DNA from 3 places in the Corynebacterium freneyi genome. Region 3 is predicted to be linked to each of the others. Evidence: predicted binding sites of a transcription regulator. Region 3 holds the regulator's gene; each other region holds the start of a gene.
What was found. Region 3 encodes LexA, which represses DNA repair genes until DNA is damaged. Its sites were predicted from a motif close to CGAACANNTGTTCG; they were not measured.
Positions count from the first base shown of each region.

Region 1 (5,596 bases), 890 kb from region 3:
GTAGGCGGCGAAGGCGACGATCTTGTTCCACAGCCGGTCCGCGACGTCGCCGACGATGCCGTTGGTCCGTCGCAGCCCGTCGAGGAACCGGGTGCGCAGCGCCTCCATCCGCTCCACGGAGCGTTTGGCGCCCATCGCCCGGCGCAGCGAGTCGGCTTCCGCCCCGGTGAACCCGGCGGCGTCGACGGCGATCTGCATGAGCTGTTCCTGGAACAGGGGGATGCCCAGGGTTTTGCCCAGCGATTTTTCCAGCACCGGGTGGTCGTAGGTCACCGGTTCGAGCCCGTTGCGTCGCCGGATGTACGGGTGGACGCTGCCGCCCTGGATGGGGCCGGGGCGGATCAGCGCCACCTCGACGACCAGGTCGAAGAATTCCCGCGGCCGCAGCCTGGGCAGCGTGGCCAGCTGCGCGCGCGATTCGACCTGGAACACTCCGACGGCGTCGGCACGCGACAGCATGTCGTAGACGGCTTTTTCGGCCACGTCGATCTCCCACAGCCGCACGGTCCGCCCTCGGTGTTCGGCGACCAGGTCGATGCAGTGGTGGATCGCCTCGAGCATGCCCAGCCCCAGCAGGTCGAACTTCACCAGTCCGGCGGCCGCGCAGTCGTCCTTGTCCCACTGCACCACGGACCGGTTTTCCATCCGCGCCCATTCCACGGGCACGACGTCGGCGATGGGCCGGTCGCAGATGACCATGCCGCCGGAGTGGATGCCCAGGTGTCGGGGTTGCCCGAGCAACCGTTCGGCGAGTGCGGTGACCTGCTCGGGCGGCTGCGCGGTCCCGTTGACCCACGCGTCGACGACGCCCGGCGCGTGCCCCAGTGCCCGGGCGGCGTCGCGCAGCGCCCCGCGTCGCCGGTAGGTGATCACGTTGGCCACCTGCGCGGCGTTGTCGCGGCCGTAGCGCCGGTAGACGTACTGGATGACCTCCTCGCGCCGCCCGGATTCGATGTCCAGGTCGATGTCGGGCGGGCCGTCGCGTTCGGGCGACAGGAACCGTTCGAACAGCAGCCCCGCCGCAATGGGGTCGACGTTGGTGATGCCCAGGGCGAAGCACACCACCGAGTTCGCCGCCGAGCCGCGTCCCTGCGCCAGGATGTTCTCGCGTCGGCAGAATTCGCAGATGTCGTGGACGATGAGGAAATACCCCGGAAAGCCCAGTTCCCCGATCACGTCGAGTTCGCGTTCCAGCTGCTTCCAGGCTTGCGTGACGACGGTCGGCGCACCTCCCCCGCCCTCGTCGGATGCTCCGGTCGCGTCGGCGTCCAGCCCCTCGGCCGGCCCGTAGCGTCGCAACGCCCCGGCGCGGGCGATGTGGGCCAACCATGAAGACTCGTCGTGGCCTTCGGGAACGTCCCAGGCCGGCAGGTTCGGCGCGATGAGGTCCAGCGTGAACGCGCATTCCGCCGCCACCTGCGCCGTGGCGTCCAGCACGCCGGGCAGGTGCCCGAAGATGGCCTCCAACTCGGCGCTGGACCGCAGCCACGATCCCCCGGTCGGCGGCAGCTTCGGTTCATGGTCGTCGAGGGATTCGCGCTGCGCCAGCGCATGCTTCGCCCCGGCCACCCGCGCATCCGCCGGAGTCGCCGCCGTCGCCGCGGCGCCGGCCACCTGCCGAAGTCCGTGTTCGGCCGCCGCGGCGGCGAGATCGCGCTGGTCGTCGGCGGCGCCCGGGGTCGGGTCGACGTGATGGTCCACCGCCACGTCGTCCGGGCCGAACGCCGCGACCAGCTCCCCGAGATGCGGCAGCCAGGCGACGTCGGCGAGCACCTGCCAGTACCCGTCGGCGGCCTGCGCCAATTCCGGCAGCGCCGGGTAGCGGGCCACCCCCTTCTTCCCGCCGGACATGAGGGCGTCGTTGATGACGCGGCTGAGCCGCCGGTACCCCTCCGGCCCGCGCGCCAGCACCGTCAACGGCGCCCGCGGCAGCGACAGCTCCGCCCCGATGATCGTGTCCAGTCCCGCCTCCGCCGCGGCCTCCGCGAACCGGGCGACCCCGTAGAGCCCGTCACGATCGGCGATGCCCAGCGCCCGCAGCCCCAACCGCACCGCTTCGTCCACCAAATCGGCCGGGTCGGACGCCCCGTGCAGGAAGGAGTAGCTGGTCCGGCAATGCAGGTCGACGCCGCCGACTAGGCCGACGACGCCGACGGACACATCGCCGCCGACGCCATCCGATGCGCCATTCGATCGGACATTCGCCCAGACATTCGCGGGACCATCGACGCGGCCACCCCCGCCGACGACACCACTTCCCCGGCCTCCGCCCCGACGATGCCCGTTGAAGCCGTACCCGGGAGTCAACGTCCCCACCGATCTCCCGGACAAGATCCGTTCGATTCTCGACCAGCTCAAAGGCCCCCCGGCACGAGAGCCCGCACCGGCACCGGCGGCACCACCGGCCCCGTCGCCGACTCCACCACCGATCCCATCATTGACCCCATCACCGACGCCGCCCGCGAAACCCCTCCACACGCTCATGGCCCACACGCTAGCCCCGACCACGGATTGGCGCGAACACGCATTCGAACATTCCTGGTCCGGGGCTTGCCCGCACCCCCGCAGACCGTCGTCACGCACCGCCCGCGACCGCGCACCCCACCGCACCCGCACCCACCACCGCCGACGGCGCTTTTTAGCTGATCCGCCCAGGGTGCTACGCTAATCCCACAACAAGACAGCTTGGTCTATTCGCGAACAGTGCGACGGACCCCACTGCAAGGAGAGACACATGGCATTGCGACGTTTCGCAGCCGGCGCCGTCGCCCTGGCCTTCGCGGCCACCGGCCTGGTCGCCTGCGGCAACGACGACCCCGCGGCACCCCTCGCCGAAGGCGACACCATCCGCATCGGCACCACCGACTTCGAAAAGGAGGCCTGGCAGGTCTTCGAAAAGCAGGTCGAGGAAGCCGGCATCGACATGGAGATCGTGCCCTTCACGGAGTACCCGCCGGTCAACACCGCCCTCGCCGAAGGCGACCTCGACGTCAACCTGTTCCAGCACATCAAGTACCTGGCGCAGTACAACGTCGGCTCCGGCGCCGACCTCACCCCGATCGCCTCGACCGAGATCGTCCCGCTGGGTCTGTACTGGAAGGACGGCGACTCCGTCGACGACATCAAGGACGGCACCGAGGTCGTCATCCCCAACGACTCCACCAACCAGGGCCGCGCCCTGAGCGTGCTGGAGAAGGCCGGCCTCATCGCCCTCAAGGGCGACTCCGCCAACCCGTCCCCTCTGGACATCGACACGGAGAAGTCCCGCGTCACCGTCACCCCGATCGACGCCGCCCAGACCCCCGCCGCCTACGGCGAGGGCACCCCGGCCGTCATCAACAACACCTTCCTCGACCGCGCCGACATCGACCCGAACTCGGCGATCTTCAAGGACGACCCGAACGACAAGGCCGCCGAGCCGTACATCAACGTCTTCGCCACCACCCAGGCCAACAAGGACAATGAGCAGCTGAAGAAGCTCGCCGAGATCTGGCACGGCCCGGAGGTCACCGAGGCCGTGGCCCGCGACTCCCGCGGCACCTCCATCCCGGTGCAGCGCCCCGTCGAAGACCTGGAGAAGATCCTCGACGACGCCGAACAGGAAGCCCGCGAGAACCCCGATGCCGAGTAAGCCCGGCACCCGCGTCGAACTGCGCGGAGTTTCCAAGGTCTTCGGCTCCGGCGCCAACGCCACCAGCGCCGTCGACGACGTCACCCTGTCCGTCGAACCGGGCGGGGTGCTCGGCGTCATCGGCTACTCCGGTGCCGGCAAGTCGACGCTGATCCGCCTGATCAACGGGCTGGAGAACCCGACCTCGGGCGAGGTGCTCCTCGACGGAGTCGACATCGCGGGGATGAAGGAGAAGAAGCTGCGGGAGGTCCGCCGGGACATCGGCATGATCTTCCAGCAGTTCAATCTCTTCACCTCCCGCACGGTGGCCGGCAACGTCGCCTACCCGCTGGAGTTGGCGGGCGTGGAACGTGCCGAACGCAAGCGCCGCGTCGCCGAGCTCCTCGAGTTCGTGGGCCTCGGCGACCGCGGCGATTCCTACCCGGAGCAACTGTCCGGCGGGCAGAAACAACGCGTCGGCATCGCCCGCGCGCTGGCCACGAACCCGTCGCTGCTGCTGGCCGACGAGGCCACCTCGGCCCTCGACCCGGAGACCACCGCGGATGTCCTGGAGCTGCTGCGCGAGGTCAACCGCACGTTCGGCGTCACCATCGTGCTGATCACCCATGAGATGTCGGTGGTGCGCGCCATCGCCGACCGTGTCGCGGTGATGGAAAACGGTCGCGTCGTCGAGCACGCCACGGTCCATGATCTGTTCGCCAACCCGACCACCGACGTCGGCCGGCGTTTCGCCTCCACGGCGCTGCGGGACCGTCCGAAGGGCCGGGAGCTCGATTCGGCGTTGGGTTCGCTTGACGACGGCCCCGCCGCCGCGCTGGTCACCGTCAGAGTGGATGACGCCGTGCCCCTGGGCCGGGTCCTCGACATCGCCCGCGCCGAAGGGCTCGACGCCACCGTGGCGCACGGGTCCGTGACCAACGTGCAGGCCCGGTCGTTCGGCCGTCTGACGCTGCGCCTCAGCGCGACGGGCGACGCGGCCCCCGATGACGTGGCCGCGGCGGCCGAGCGCGTCGTCGCACGGCTCGACGAATTCACCGAAAGCGAGGTCATCCGATGAGCGTCACCACCGCAACCGCGACCGCCGCGGCGGCCACGTCGACGGCCACCGAGATCCTCGCCCGCGACACCGACTGGGAGCTGCTGGGCCCCCGCATGTGGGACGCCTTCGGCGAAACGCTGTGGATGGTCTGCGTGACCATGGTCATCGGCGGCCTCGTCGGACTGGTGCTGGGCGTGCTGCTGTACGTCTCCCGGTCGTCCGGCGTGCTGCCGTCCGGCCCGCTGCACACCCTGCTGAACCTGGCCGTGAACTTCGTGCGGCCGATCCCGTTCATCATCCTGGTCACGGCCGTCGGCCCGCTGACCAAACTCGTGGTGGGCAAGACCATCGGCACCGGGGCGGCGATCTTCGTCATGACCATCGCCGCGTCCTTCGCCGTCGCCCGCCTGGTCGAGCAGAACCTCATGGCCATCGACCCCGGCGTCATCGAGGCCGCCCGGGCGATGGGCGCGGGGCCGTGGCGGATCATCCGCACGGTCATCGTCCCCGAGGCCCTCGGCCCGCTGATCCTGGGCTACACCTTCGCGTTCATCGCGGTCGTCGACATGTCGGCCATGGCCGGCTACATCGGCGGCGGTGGCCTGGGCGACTTCGCCATCGTCTACGGCTACCGCGCCTTCGACTGGAACGTGACGCTGGTGACCACCCTGGTGATCATCCTCATCGTCCAGGCCGCCCAGCTGCTGGGCAATTTCCTGGCGAAGAAGGTCATGCGCCGCTAGGCGCCATGACCCGCTAGATCTCCGCCGCGGCCAGCGCCCGCCAGCCCTTCTTCGGGCCGGGCGCGTCGCCGCAGGAGGACACCACGCCCTCGGTGACCGTCTGCTCGAGAGCCACGCCGACGGTGCGGCCGTCGTCGAACTCCACGACGGCGGCGGCATCGGCGGCCGGCGCATGCACCAGCA
Region 1 is NZ_CP047357.1:474,001-479,596, reverse strand. It holds gene CFREN_RS02090 (error-prone DNA polymerase) at 1-2,430, opposite strand, end outside; gene CFREN_RS02085 (MetQ/NlpA family ABC transporter substrate-binding protein) at 2,735-3,631, shown strand; gene CFREN_RS02080 (methionine ABC transporter ATP-binding protein) at 3,621-4,688, shown strand; gene CFREN_RS02075 (methionine ABC transporter permease) at 4,784-5,413, shown strand; gene CFREN_RS02070 (sucrase ferredoxin) at 5,427-5,596, opposite strand, start outside.
Region 1: CFREN_RS02090 (error-prone DNA polymerase) is a predicted target of LexA. The motif match lies at 2,518-2,531, and genes of this name have one in related genera.

Region 2 (5,596 bases), 530 kb from region 3:
CCCTCCCGTTCGGCGGGATGCCGCGGGGATGGCGTCGTAAAGCAACTCCACGAGACGGCCCGACGTGGTGAACGGCTCCTTCTCGCGTTCCCTCAGCACGGCCGCGGCGATTCGGCCCGCGAAACGCTCGTCGCCGTACGTCGAGAGGATCCGCGCCAGATCACCGTGCGAGTACCCGTTGAGGACGTCCGCCGCGGTCGGGCCCGTGGTGGGGTCCATCCGCATGTCCAGCGGCGCGTCGACGCGGTACGCGAAACCACGGTCGACCTGGTCGAGCTGCATGGAGGACACGCCGAGATCGAACAACGCGCCGGCAAGACCGACCTCGCGGGCCAGCGCGATGGCCGGGGCGTCCGGGGCGAGATTGCCGGAATCCTCCGGGTCGAAACCCGGGACCGCGACGGCGCCGTCGATGCCGATGACGTCCGCGAGTCCGTCGAACCGCGTCTGGACGCCGACGAACCGATCGCCGAAACGAGCCAGCCGCTCACGCGCCGACGTCAGCGCGGCGGCATCCCTGTCCAGGCCGATGAGGTGCAGGCCGGGGAACGTCTCCAGCAGGTGCTCCGCATGACCGCCGGCGCCGAGGGTGCCGTCGACGACGACGGCACCGGTCCCGTCCGGGGAGCCAACGCCGGTGATGCCTGGTTCGAGGAGCTCGGTGACCCGATGCAGGAGGACGGGCACGTGGCCGTGCTCGCCGGATTTGCGGTCGCCGGGAGTCGATGCGGTGGCCGCTGCCGAGGCACTTTCCGGCACGACTTCAGCACCGTTGGCCACTCCAGTCACATCGTTGACATCGGTCATCGGCACTCCCTCCGGAAGAATCGCAATCGGTTTCGTTTACCTCGCTCGGCGTCATCCGCGGGGCGCGTGCACAGGGCCCTGCCCGAACCGGACCTGGTATCGGGGAAGTACACCAGGGTCGGTTCGGACAGAGTCCTTGCGGACGCTCCCGTCCCGGGCGGCGCGGCGAGTCCTACAGAACCCCGAACAGCGAATCGTCTTCGCCGTCGGAGAAGTCCTCTTCGTGCTCCGCCTGGTAGGCCTCCCAGGACTGCTTGTCCCAGATCTCCAGAAAATCGATGGATCCGATGACCACGCATTCCTTGGTCAGGCCCGCGTATTTGCGGTGATCCGCCGACAACGTGATGCGCCCCGACCCGTCGGGCCGCTGTTCGTCCGTGCTCGCCGCCAGGTTGCGGATGAAGGCGCGGGCCCGGGTGTTGGTCCGGGATGCCTTCGTCGCGCGCTGTGCGAGCTGGATGAACTCGTCCTTGGGGTAGACGGCCAGCGAGTGGTCCTGCCCCTTGGTCACCATCAACCCGCCGGCGAGTTCGTCGCGGAACTTCGCCGGGAGCGTCAGGCGACCTTTGTCGTCCAGCTTCGGGGTGTAGGTGCCGAGGAACATGTCGTTTCCGGCTCCTCTCCCCTTGTCCGGCCGACGCGGTGGCGCCGCATCTCGTCATCTCATCGGTATTCGTCTTTTTTCTGCGATGTCGGTCGACCTCTCCAACATCACGGCCCACAGTACCCCACTTTGCCCCACAAGCAACACCTTCCGCCCCACTTTCCTGCGGTTTTTCAGCGCCTTTAACCTGTCAACCTGCATATTCGCAGGTGGAGCGTCCGCCCGTGCGCAGTGTCACGCAGCATGCTTGACGACGATTTCCACCGACCGGCGCGTCGCCTTCAAGTGCCGCAGGTCACACACCAAGGGGCGTGAGCAAAAGCGGAGGATCCGGGCGCGAACTGGCGAAATACAGCCTTCAAACAGGCCAAATGCAGGACCCATCGCGGATTCTCCCCTTTTTCGCCCCACGCGCCAATGCCCACCATCCCCCTCCCGGCAATGGCCAACGAAACGCCAGTGGGGCGAAGTGGGTGGCCGCGGTGGGGCGAAGTGGGGCGCTGCGGTGGAGCGGAGTGGTTAATGCGACGGATTGGAGTGGGACGCGGCAGCGGAGCGGTATCGGTCGCCGCGGCTGAGCCTCGTGGCGCACGAAAAAGGCCCCCTCATGGCGAGGGGGCCGGATGGCGGGTTATGCCGACGTGAGTCGTTGGATTACGCCGATGTGCATACGCCGACGCACACGGCCCGAACCCGCGAACCACGGCGCGGGATGGCGTTCCTTCGGGCTGGTTCGTCAGCGGTCCTGGAAGCGGCCGCGGAAGCGGTCTTCCATGCCGCCGCCTGCGGGTCCCTGGCGGCGGGGCTTCTTGGCGCCGGATCCGCGGGAACCGCCGACGCCGACGGACACGAGGGGGGAGCCGTCACCCGATCCGGTCAGCGCCCACACGCCGGCGCCGAACATGGCCAAGAATCCGATGATGCTCAGCGCCAGGAACCACAGGCTGGTGGTCGCCAACGCCATGCCGCCAACGAGAAGCAGCAGACCGACGCCGATGATGGCGATGACCCGGGGCGAGAATCCGCGCGGCGCGCCACCGTGTTCGAACCCCATGGATTTTCCGGACATCGTGGAGCCGAACTTCGGATCCTCTGCATACAGCGCCGATTCGATCTCGGCCAGCATCCTCTGTTCCTGCTCGGAAAGTCCCATGGGTTTCCTCCCCTGACTCACGGTCGGGCTACTCGTACTTCACATCATCCACGCCCCCCGGCGGCGACACCTGCCACCGCCGACGGCGAACGCTCTATGGGGTTCAACGGCCGACGCGCCTCTTTTGTTCCCGAACCTGCCCCCGCATTCCACGTGACCGGCCGGGGGCCGGAAGAAATTCCGACGGGTGTCGCCCGTAGGGCCAGTGTACGCACGTCTCCCCCAGACAAACCACCGCTTTCCCACATGATCAGGCGACGTCGGGAAGCATTCCGAAATCGGCCTCCACCTCGGCGAGAAAATCGGTGGCCAGAGCCTGCACTCGCCGGGCCTCCAATTCATCGACGCCACGGGCCAGCCCGATGCGCACATCCTCCCATCGCGGCGTCAGAGCCTCGAACCGCGCGGCCCACGGCGCGTACGCCGGAGCGTGCCTGCGCACCCGCGCCCAGGCTCCGTTGTCCGACTTGCGTCGCCGACCGGGCTTCTCGGCGATCGCCGCACCGGCCACCCGCAGCGCCGCCTGGTACGACAGGTCCAGTCGGTCAGCCGGCGACGCGGTCTTGGCCTGCGCGAGCAGCGAGTCCGCCCGCCCGAGGAAGGAAACGGCCTGAGCGGACAGCCCCGACGGCGCCACCACCGCACTCCTCCCCTGTTCCACGCGTGCCATTGGTCTTCTCCTTTCCTTCCATGTCCATCGCCTCGTCCGACGCACCACCACAGGCATCGACGAAGCTCCAATCATTCGTTCGATGGGTTCCGCACCACCGGCCCACCATCGCCTCCGCGACACCCCGAACAGTAAGGGCCTCCCCGGATTCCCCTTCAGAATATTCGAACACCCATTCGCACGCAAGGTTCGTTTACGCGCCCGAACACCGACTTTTCGCCGCGCCGCTGGCAACCCCGGTTAAGCTGTACGGGTGCGATACAGCGTCCTCCCCATGCCGGAACGGATTTTCCGGCTTCGGCTTCATGAGGCCGTCTCCCTTTACGTCGAGGCGATGGGCTATGACCCGTCGATCGTCGACTCACGCGTTCGGGCGTGGGCGTTCGCCCGTCACGAGCCGGGGTGGGCGGCGGTGGCCGCAGTGGCGCATCCGGAGGACGTCGCCCCGCATGTGGCGTTGGCCGACGTTTCTTTTCCTTTGGTCGGCGTCGCCTACTGCCAGTCGGGTACGCCGACTCAGTGGTGGCATGTCCAGGTTCGTGCGGGGATGGCGGAGCGCCGCACTCCCCTTCACGTCGTGTCGGACACGTTGACCGATTACGTGGAGTTGGCCGAAATTCACGTCGATCCGCGGCATCAAGGTGCCGGCCTCGGCGAACGCCTCATCCGCGAGCTCATGCACGGTCGTCGGGAGCGCCGTGTTCTCCTGTCGACTCCCGAGGTTCCCGCCGAGGCCAACCGTGCCTGGCGTCTGTACCGGCGCCTGGGTTTCGGCGATGTGCTGCGTCATTTCCATTTCGCGGGCGATTCGCGCCCCTTCGCGGTGCTCGGTGCCCCGCTTCCCTTGACCGCGGATGATTCGCTTGACGACGCCGCCGCCCCTGCGTCCACCCGACCGGAGGGAAGGAGTCCCCACGATGACCGCTGAGGGACTTCGTCGCCGGTTCATGGCACTGTTGGCGGTGATCGTGCCGGTGTTCGCGTTGGCGGGATGTTTCACCGCCGATGCTGCGGTGACCATCTCGGGGTCCGACCGCGTCAACGGCACCGTGCATGTGGCGATGCCGCAGAACGCGACGTCGCGGGAGAATCTCTGGGAGATTCCGGAGAACTTCGGTGATGCCGTGACCGTGGAGACGGGCCAGTCCGGCGACAGTCGCACCGCGACGTACACGCTGCGCGATCTCACGTTCGATGAGGTGCACGACCTCGTCGGTTCCGCGGCGGGCGACGCGATCGATCTCGAGCTCGAGCGCGTCGGCGGCAATCAGGTGTCGTTGAACGGCAAGGCCTCGCTGACCCGTTTCCCCGGTTCCCGGGTGACGTTGGCCATCGCGTTCCCCGCGCCGGTGACCGGCACGAACGGCACGGTCGACGGCGGGCACACGGTGCGCTGGACCATGGAGGGCGCACGCGACTCGACGTTTTGGGCGACGTCCCCGGCGGGCAGCACCGACCGTGACCAGCTGCTGTTGTGGGTCGGTTTGACCACCGCCGCAGGCATCCTCGCCGCCTTGTTGGTGGTTTTGTGGGCGCGCCGCGACCACGACATGCGCGACTGATCAGCGCTCCACCCGCCGACTCCCCAACTGACGGTCAGAAACCGCCCCGGACCATGTCCTGCCCGGTTCCCCACGCCGGCGCCATGCCGAGGTTGTGCAGGACCTCTTGGGTGGCGCGGGCGAAGTTGAGGGTCATGAAGTGGATGCCGGGCACGCCCTCGGAAATGAGGCGCTCGGCCATTTCGGTGGTGACCTCGATGCCCACCTTTCGGATCTCGTCGCGGTTGGCTTCCTCGTCGCCGGCCGCCGCACGCGTCAGACGCTCGTCGAGGGCAGGCGGCAGCGCCGAACCGGACAGCTCCAGCTGACGACGCACCGACCGCATCGACGTGATCGGCATGAGCCCCGGAATGATCGGCTTCGCGCCGTGTTCCGGGTCCGCCGCCACGAGACGGTCGCGCAACCGCAGGTAGTGGTCGACGTCGAAGAACATCTGGGTGATCGAGTACTCCGCGCCGGCACGCAGCTTCGCCAGCGTGTAGCGGGTGTCGGACTCCAGGTCGGGCGCACGGAAATGGCCCTCCGGGAAGGAGGCGATGCCGATTTCGAAATCGGCGAATTCCTCCTCGTCGCGGATCAGCTCGATGAGTTCCGAGGCGTACTGCAGACCATCCGGGGTCGGCGTCCAGTCGCCCAGCGGGTCGCCCGGCGGGTCCCCGCGCAGGACCAGCAGGTTGGTCAGGCCGCGTTCGAGGTACGCGCGCAGGATCTGCCGCAGCTCCGGAACGGAGTGTCCGACCAGCGTCAGGTGCACCAACGTGGTCAACGGCTCGCGGGAAACGCGTTCGGCGATGCGCAGC
Region 2 is NZ_CP047357.1:1,889,538-1,895,133, forward strand. It holds gene rsmH (16S rRNA (cytosine(1402)-N(4))-methyltransferase RsmH) at 1-807, opposite strand, end outside; gene mraZ (division/cell wall cluster transcriptional repressor MraZ) at 980-1,411, opposite strand; gene CFREN_RS08405 (DUF3040 domain-containing protein) at 2,148-2,564, opposite strand; gene CFREN_RS08410 (SAV_6107 family HEPN domain-containing protein) at 2,815-3,234, opposite strand; gene CFREN_RS08415 (GNAT family N-acetyltransferase) at 3,509-4,162, shown strand; gene CFREN_RS08420 (LppM family (lipo)protein) at 4,152-4,796, shown strand; gene metF (methylenetetrahydrofolate reductase [NAD(P)H]) at 4,831-5,596, opposite strand, start outside.
Region 2: CFREN_RS08410 (SAV_6107 family HEPN domain-containing protein) is a predicted target of LexA. The motif match lies at 3,400-3,413, and genes of this name have one in related genera.

Region 3 (5,596 bases):
AGCGCGCCGAATTGTCCGGCAACCAATTCCGCAAAATGTGCCAACGTGAATTCCTGCACTACATGCGCGTGCGGGAATGGCAGGACCTGATTCGCCAGCTCAACCAAGTCGTCGCCGACCTCGGCTGGAACTGGTCCGTCGACGGCAACGACCCCTCCCCCGACGCCATCCACCAATCGCTGCTGGCCGGCCTGCTGTCCCAGATCGGCGTGCGCGAAGGCGAAGGCAAGGAATTCACCGGCACCCGCAACACCAAGTTCCTCGTGCACCCGTCGTCGTCGCTGGCGAAGAAGCCGCCGCGGTGGGTCATGGCCGCCGAAATCGTCGAAACTTCGCGCACCTTCGCCCGCGACGCCGCGCGCATCGAACCGGCGTGGGTGGAAAAGCTCGCCTCCCACCTGCTCAAACACCAGTACTCCGAACCGCACTGGTCCACCAAGCGCGGCGCGGCCATGGCCTACCAGAAGTCGACGCTCTACGGCGTGCCCGTCGTCGTCGACCGCGCCGTGCCCTACCACCGCGTCGACCCGGCCGCCGCGCGCGAAATGTTCATCCGCCACGCCCTCGTCGACGGCGAGTGGACCACCCACCACAAGTTCTTCGCCGACAACCGCGCCAAACTCGAAGACGCCGCCCGCATCGAGGACAAGGCCCGCCGCCGCGGCATCGTCGTCGACGACGACACCCTGTACGCCTTCTACGACGCGAAGATCCCGCACAACGCCACCACGGCCGCCAACTTCGACCGGTGGTGGAAGAAGACGTCCCAATCCGACCCGCACCTGCTCGACTTCGACCCGAACGCGCTGGTCAACCCGGATTCCCACGACGTCGACGCCGCCGCGTTCCCCGACCTGTGGCAGCAGGGCAGCCTCGACTTCCAACTGTCCTACCGCTTCGAACCCGGGGCCGACGACGACGGCGTCACCCTCCACGTGCCCGTGCCGCTGCTGGCCGGCCTGCGCGACGAGGGATTCGACTGGCTCGTGCCCGGACTGCGGCAGGAGCTGGTGGAATCGCTGATCCGCACCCTGCCCAAGGCCTCGCGACGCTCCGTCGTGCCCGCCCCCGACTTCGCGGCACGCGCCCTGGCGTCGATGACCCCGTACGCGCGGCCGCTGCGGGAGTCGCTGGCCGATGCGCTGCGCCAGTTGGGCGGCACGGGCATCAACGCCGACGACTTCGACGTGACCAAACTGCCGCCGCACCTGCGGTTCAACTTCGCCACCGTCGACCGGCGCGGCGACGTCACCGACCAGGACCGGGATCTGCTGGCGCTGCAGAAGCGGCGCGCCGGACAGGTGACCACGGCCGTGGCGAAGGCGGCCGGTTCGTCCCAGCATGCGGCGGTGAAGGAGTGGACCGCCGACAACCTCGGCGCCGTGCCGGAGACCGTGGAGAACACCGTCGACGGCCAGAAGGTCACCGCCTACCCGACGCTGGTGGCCACCAAGGACGGCGTCGCGGTGAAGGTCGTGCCGACGGAGGCGCAGGCGAAGGCGTCGCTGATGACGGCGACGCTGACGATGCTGCTGCGCGAATGCACCGTGCAGACCACCGCGATGGTCAAGGGACTGCCCTTGCAGCAGCGGGTCGCCGTCGACGCGTGGCCGCATGCCGGGACGGAGGGCCTCGTCGAGGACTGCCGGGTGACCGTCGTGCGCGACCGGATGATCGACGCCGGCGGTCCGGTCCGCGATCCCGCCGAGTACGCGACGCTGCGCGACACGGTGAAGCCGCAGGTGGCGGGGCAGGTTCGTCAGCTCGTCGTGGGCATGGCGAAGATGCTTCCGGCGTATCACCGGGTGGTGTCGCAGTTGGACGAGTGGGATGGCCCGGCGATCGACGACATGCGGTCGCAGCTTGCGTTCATGCTGCCCAAGGGTGCGGTCGCCCGTCACGGGTGGGCGAATCTGCGTCATCTGTCCCGGTACCTGGAGGCGATGGAGATTCGTCTGGCCGACATGGTCCTCGATCCCGACCGTGATGCGGAATTGGAGGACGAGGTCACCGAGGTCAAGGAGTACCTGGAGAAGCGTCTGGCAGCGTTGCCGGAGGGCCGCCGGAAGTCGGCTGCCGTCCGCGACATCGGGTGGATGATTCAGGAGCTGCGCGTCAGTTTGTTCGCCCAGCGTCTGGGCACGGCCCGCACGGTGTCGCCGCAGCGAGTGAAGAAGGCCATCGACAAGTTGCGGTAGGTGCTACGCGTCGCGTTCGCGCAGAGACCGGATTTCGTTTTCGAAATCCTGGGCGGAGCTGAAGGACTTGTACACCGACGCGAACCGCAGGTAGCCGACTTCGTCGAGGTCGCGCAGCGGCTCCAGGATGGCCAGGCCGATGTCGTTGGAATTGACGCGCGGCGTGCCCTTCGAACGCAGCGTTTCCTCGACTTGTTGGGCGAGCAACTTCAACGATGCTTCCGGCACGTCACGGCCCTGGCATGCCCGCCGCACGCCGCGGATGACCTTGTCACGGCTGAAGTCCTCCACGACCCCGTCACGCTTGACGACGACGAGCTGGGAGCGTTCCAGCGTGGTGAATCGTTTACCGCACGACAAACACTCCCGCCGGCGGCGGATGGTCATGCCGTCGTCGATGAGACGCGAGTCGATGACCTTCGTTTGATCATGGTGGCAAAACTGGCAATGCACGCTTCCGAGCATACGGCGTGCACCCTCCTGTACGGCCAACCCCATTTACTCGTCCCCCACTCCGTGGTGACCCCTCCGTGGTACCCCCTCTGTGGCGAGCCCCTACTTCGCGACCCCGCCTGCCACGGGTTCCCCAGCCGTGCTCGACGCCCCGACGTACGTCGGCGTGGGCGGAGTGTCCGGCATGGGCGCCCCCAGGCCGGAAAAGTGGAGCATGAGACCGAACACGGCGCCGATGCCCGCGACGATGGCCATGGACGTGGCGTTGCGGCGCACTCCCTGCACCGGACCCCGGACGACCGAACGGCTACCCCGAACGTGGCCGATGTTCGAAACACCGTGTCCGGGTGCGGGCACCGGTGACGTTCGCCCTGTGTTCGGACGCCGAGAAGCCCCCGGAACGCCACCCGGACGGCCGTTCGACGGGCCACGGGACGTGCGGACCCCCGTTCGATCCGAGCCACCACGACGTCGAACATCGCCGGAAGCTGCGGACCGACGAACGGACGCGCCGACACGAGCCGAAGCGCCGATCGGGCGTTGCCGGACCCACGCGGGCACCCCGTCGCAAAGCTGCTCTTCTCCCCTGGTCAGGGTGTTGATGCGGTAATCTTCGATAAAGGCGGTCATCGGTTGGCTCCTTCCATCCGGCAATCTGCGGGCATCGTAAAAAACGACGCGGATAATCCCTTTCGAACGTGCCGCACGGATGTTCGACTCCGTTCCCGCGTTCGATTTATAGCACCGCCACGGGAGCGCGTCCAGAGATGGGGGCGAAAACTTCGAACAGTTGTGCCACAACGGGTGGTTTTGGTGTAGGGTCGTGTTCGAACGGCGGGCGGGAATGACCGGCGCGACGGACGCCGAACACGACGCCCCCGACACGACGACACCCAGCACGACGACACCGAGCACGACGCGATCGAGCACGACCTGAACCAGTGGGAGTGGACACATGGCCGAGAAGAAGCAGTCGAACAAGACCCAGTTGACGGATCGCCAGAGGCGCATCCTCGAAGTCATCCAGGATGCGGTGTCGCTTCGCGGCTACCCGCCGAGCATCCGCGAAATCGGCGACGCGGTCGGCTTGAACTCGACGTCGTCGGTGGCCTACCAGCTCAAGGAGCTGGAGAAGAAGGGGGCGCTGCGCCGCGATCCCCACAAGCCCCGTGCCGTCGACGTCCGCGATCTGAAGCAGCAGCTGGGCACGCACGCCGGAAAGCCGGGCCCGAAGCCGAAGTCGGCCGACGTCCCCGATGTCCCGGAGGGTGCGACCGCCCCCACCTACGTGCCCATCGTCGGCCAGATCGCCGCCGGCAACCCGATCCTGGCCGAGCAGAACATCGACGAGCACATGGCGCTGCCCGCCGAGCTCGTCGAGTCCGGTGATCTGTACATGCTCCGCGTCGTCGGCGAGTCCATGGTCGACGCGGGCATCCTCGACGGCGACTGGGTGGTCGTGAAGTCCCAGCAGACGGCGAACAACGGCGACTTCATCGCCGCGATGATCGACGGCGACGCCGACAGCGAGGCCACGGTGAAGGAGTGGCACGAAGATCGCTCCGGCACGTGGCTGCTCCCCCACAACGACGCCTTCGAGCCGATCCCCGTCGACGCAGGCGTCACCATTCTCGGTCGCGTCGTCAGCGTCCTGCGCCGCCTCTAGTTCTTCCTCTAGTTCCTCCGGGGCCCGAGCATGAGCTCGGGCCCCGGTTCTTTTTCGCGTGCACGTCCCCCGTTCGCGCTACTCCAGTCGGAGCACCGCGCGCACCGCCGCACGGGCACCGTCGGCATCCGACGCATCCAGGGCGGCGCGGGCGGCGTCCGCGCACTGGGCGGCGGTGACCTCCGCCAACTGGGCACCCACGCCCGGCAGGGCCGTCGCCGCAGCCGACAACGAGGTCACGCCGAGCCCCACGAGCACGCACGCCAGCAACGGATCCGCCGCCGCTTCGCCGCACACGCCCACCGGCGTATCGGAGTCCTTGCCGGAGCGGCACGCCATGTCGATCAGACGCAGCACCGCCGGCTGCCACGGATCCGTGAGGTACGCCAGGTGCGGCGACAGCCGGTCGGCGGCCATGGCGTACTGGGTGAGGTCATTGGTGCCGATGGACACGAAGTCGAGCACCTTCATCAGGTCATGGCTCATCAGGGCCGCGGCGGGAATCTCGATCATCGCACCGGGGGTGAGCCCGCGTCGTCGGCACAGGTCCGCGAACCACTCGGCCTCCTCCAGCGTCGCCACCATCGGAGCCATCACCCACGTGGGCGCATCCCCGCCGCGACCGGCCTTCTCCGCGGCCAACGCGATGGCGTCGAGCTGACGCTCCATCAGCCCCGAGTTCGACCGGGAGATGCGCAGGCCCCGCACGCCCAGCGCCGGATTGTCCTCGTGATCGAGGTTGGCGAACGCCAGCGGCTTGTCGGACCCCGCGTCCAGGGTGCGCAACACGATCTTCGACTCCGGGAACGCCTTGAGCACCGAGGCGTAGATGTCCGCCTGATGCTCCACGGTCGGCTCGGTGGCGGCCGACAGGAAGCACAGCTCGGTGCGGAACAAGCCGATGCCCTCGGCCGCGCCCTCCGCCGCGATGCGCGCCGCGTTGCCGTCGCCGACGTTGGCCAGCAACTGGATATGCTCCCCATCCGCGGTGCGGCCGAGGCCCGACCACGCGGCGATCTTCTCCGCCATCCGCTCGGCCTCGGCGACGGCGGCCCGCGCATCCTCCGGGTCCGGGTTGGCGGTGATGACGCCCTTCGCGCCGTCCACCAGCGTCAACGTCCCCGATTCAATCGCATTCAGCCCCGCCCCGGCGGCCACGGCGCACGGCACCCCGAGCTGACGGGCGATGATCGCCGTGTGCGAGGTCGGCCCGCCGAGACTGGTGACCATGGCGACGAACAGCTCCGGATCCAACGTCGCCGTATCGGCGGGAGACAGG
Region 3 is NZ_CP047357.1:1,361,752-1,367,347, reverse strand. It holds gene hrpA (ATP-dependent RNA helicase HrpA) at 1-2,198, shown strand, start outside; gene nrdR (transcriptional regulator NrdR) at 2,202-2,651, opposite strand; gene CFREN_RS06190 (hypothetical protein) at 2,754-2,936, opposite strand; gene lexA (transcriptional repressor LexA) at 3,607-4,317, shown strand; gene ptsP (phosphoenolpyruvate--protein phosphotransferase) at 4,396-5,596, opposite strand, start outside.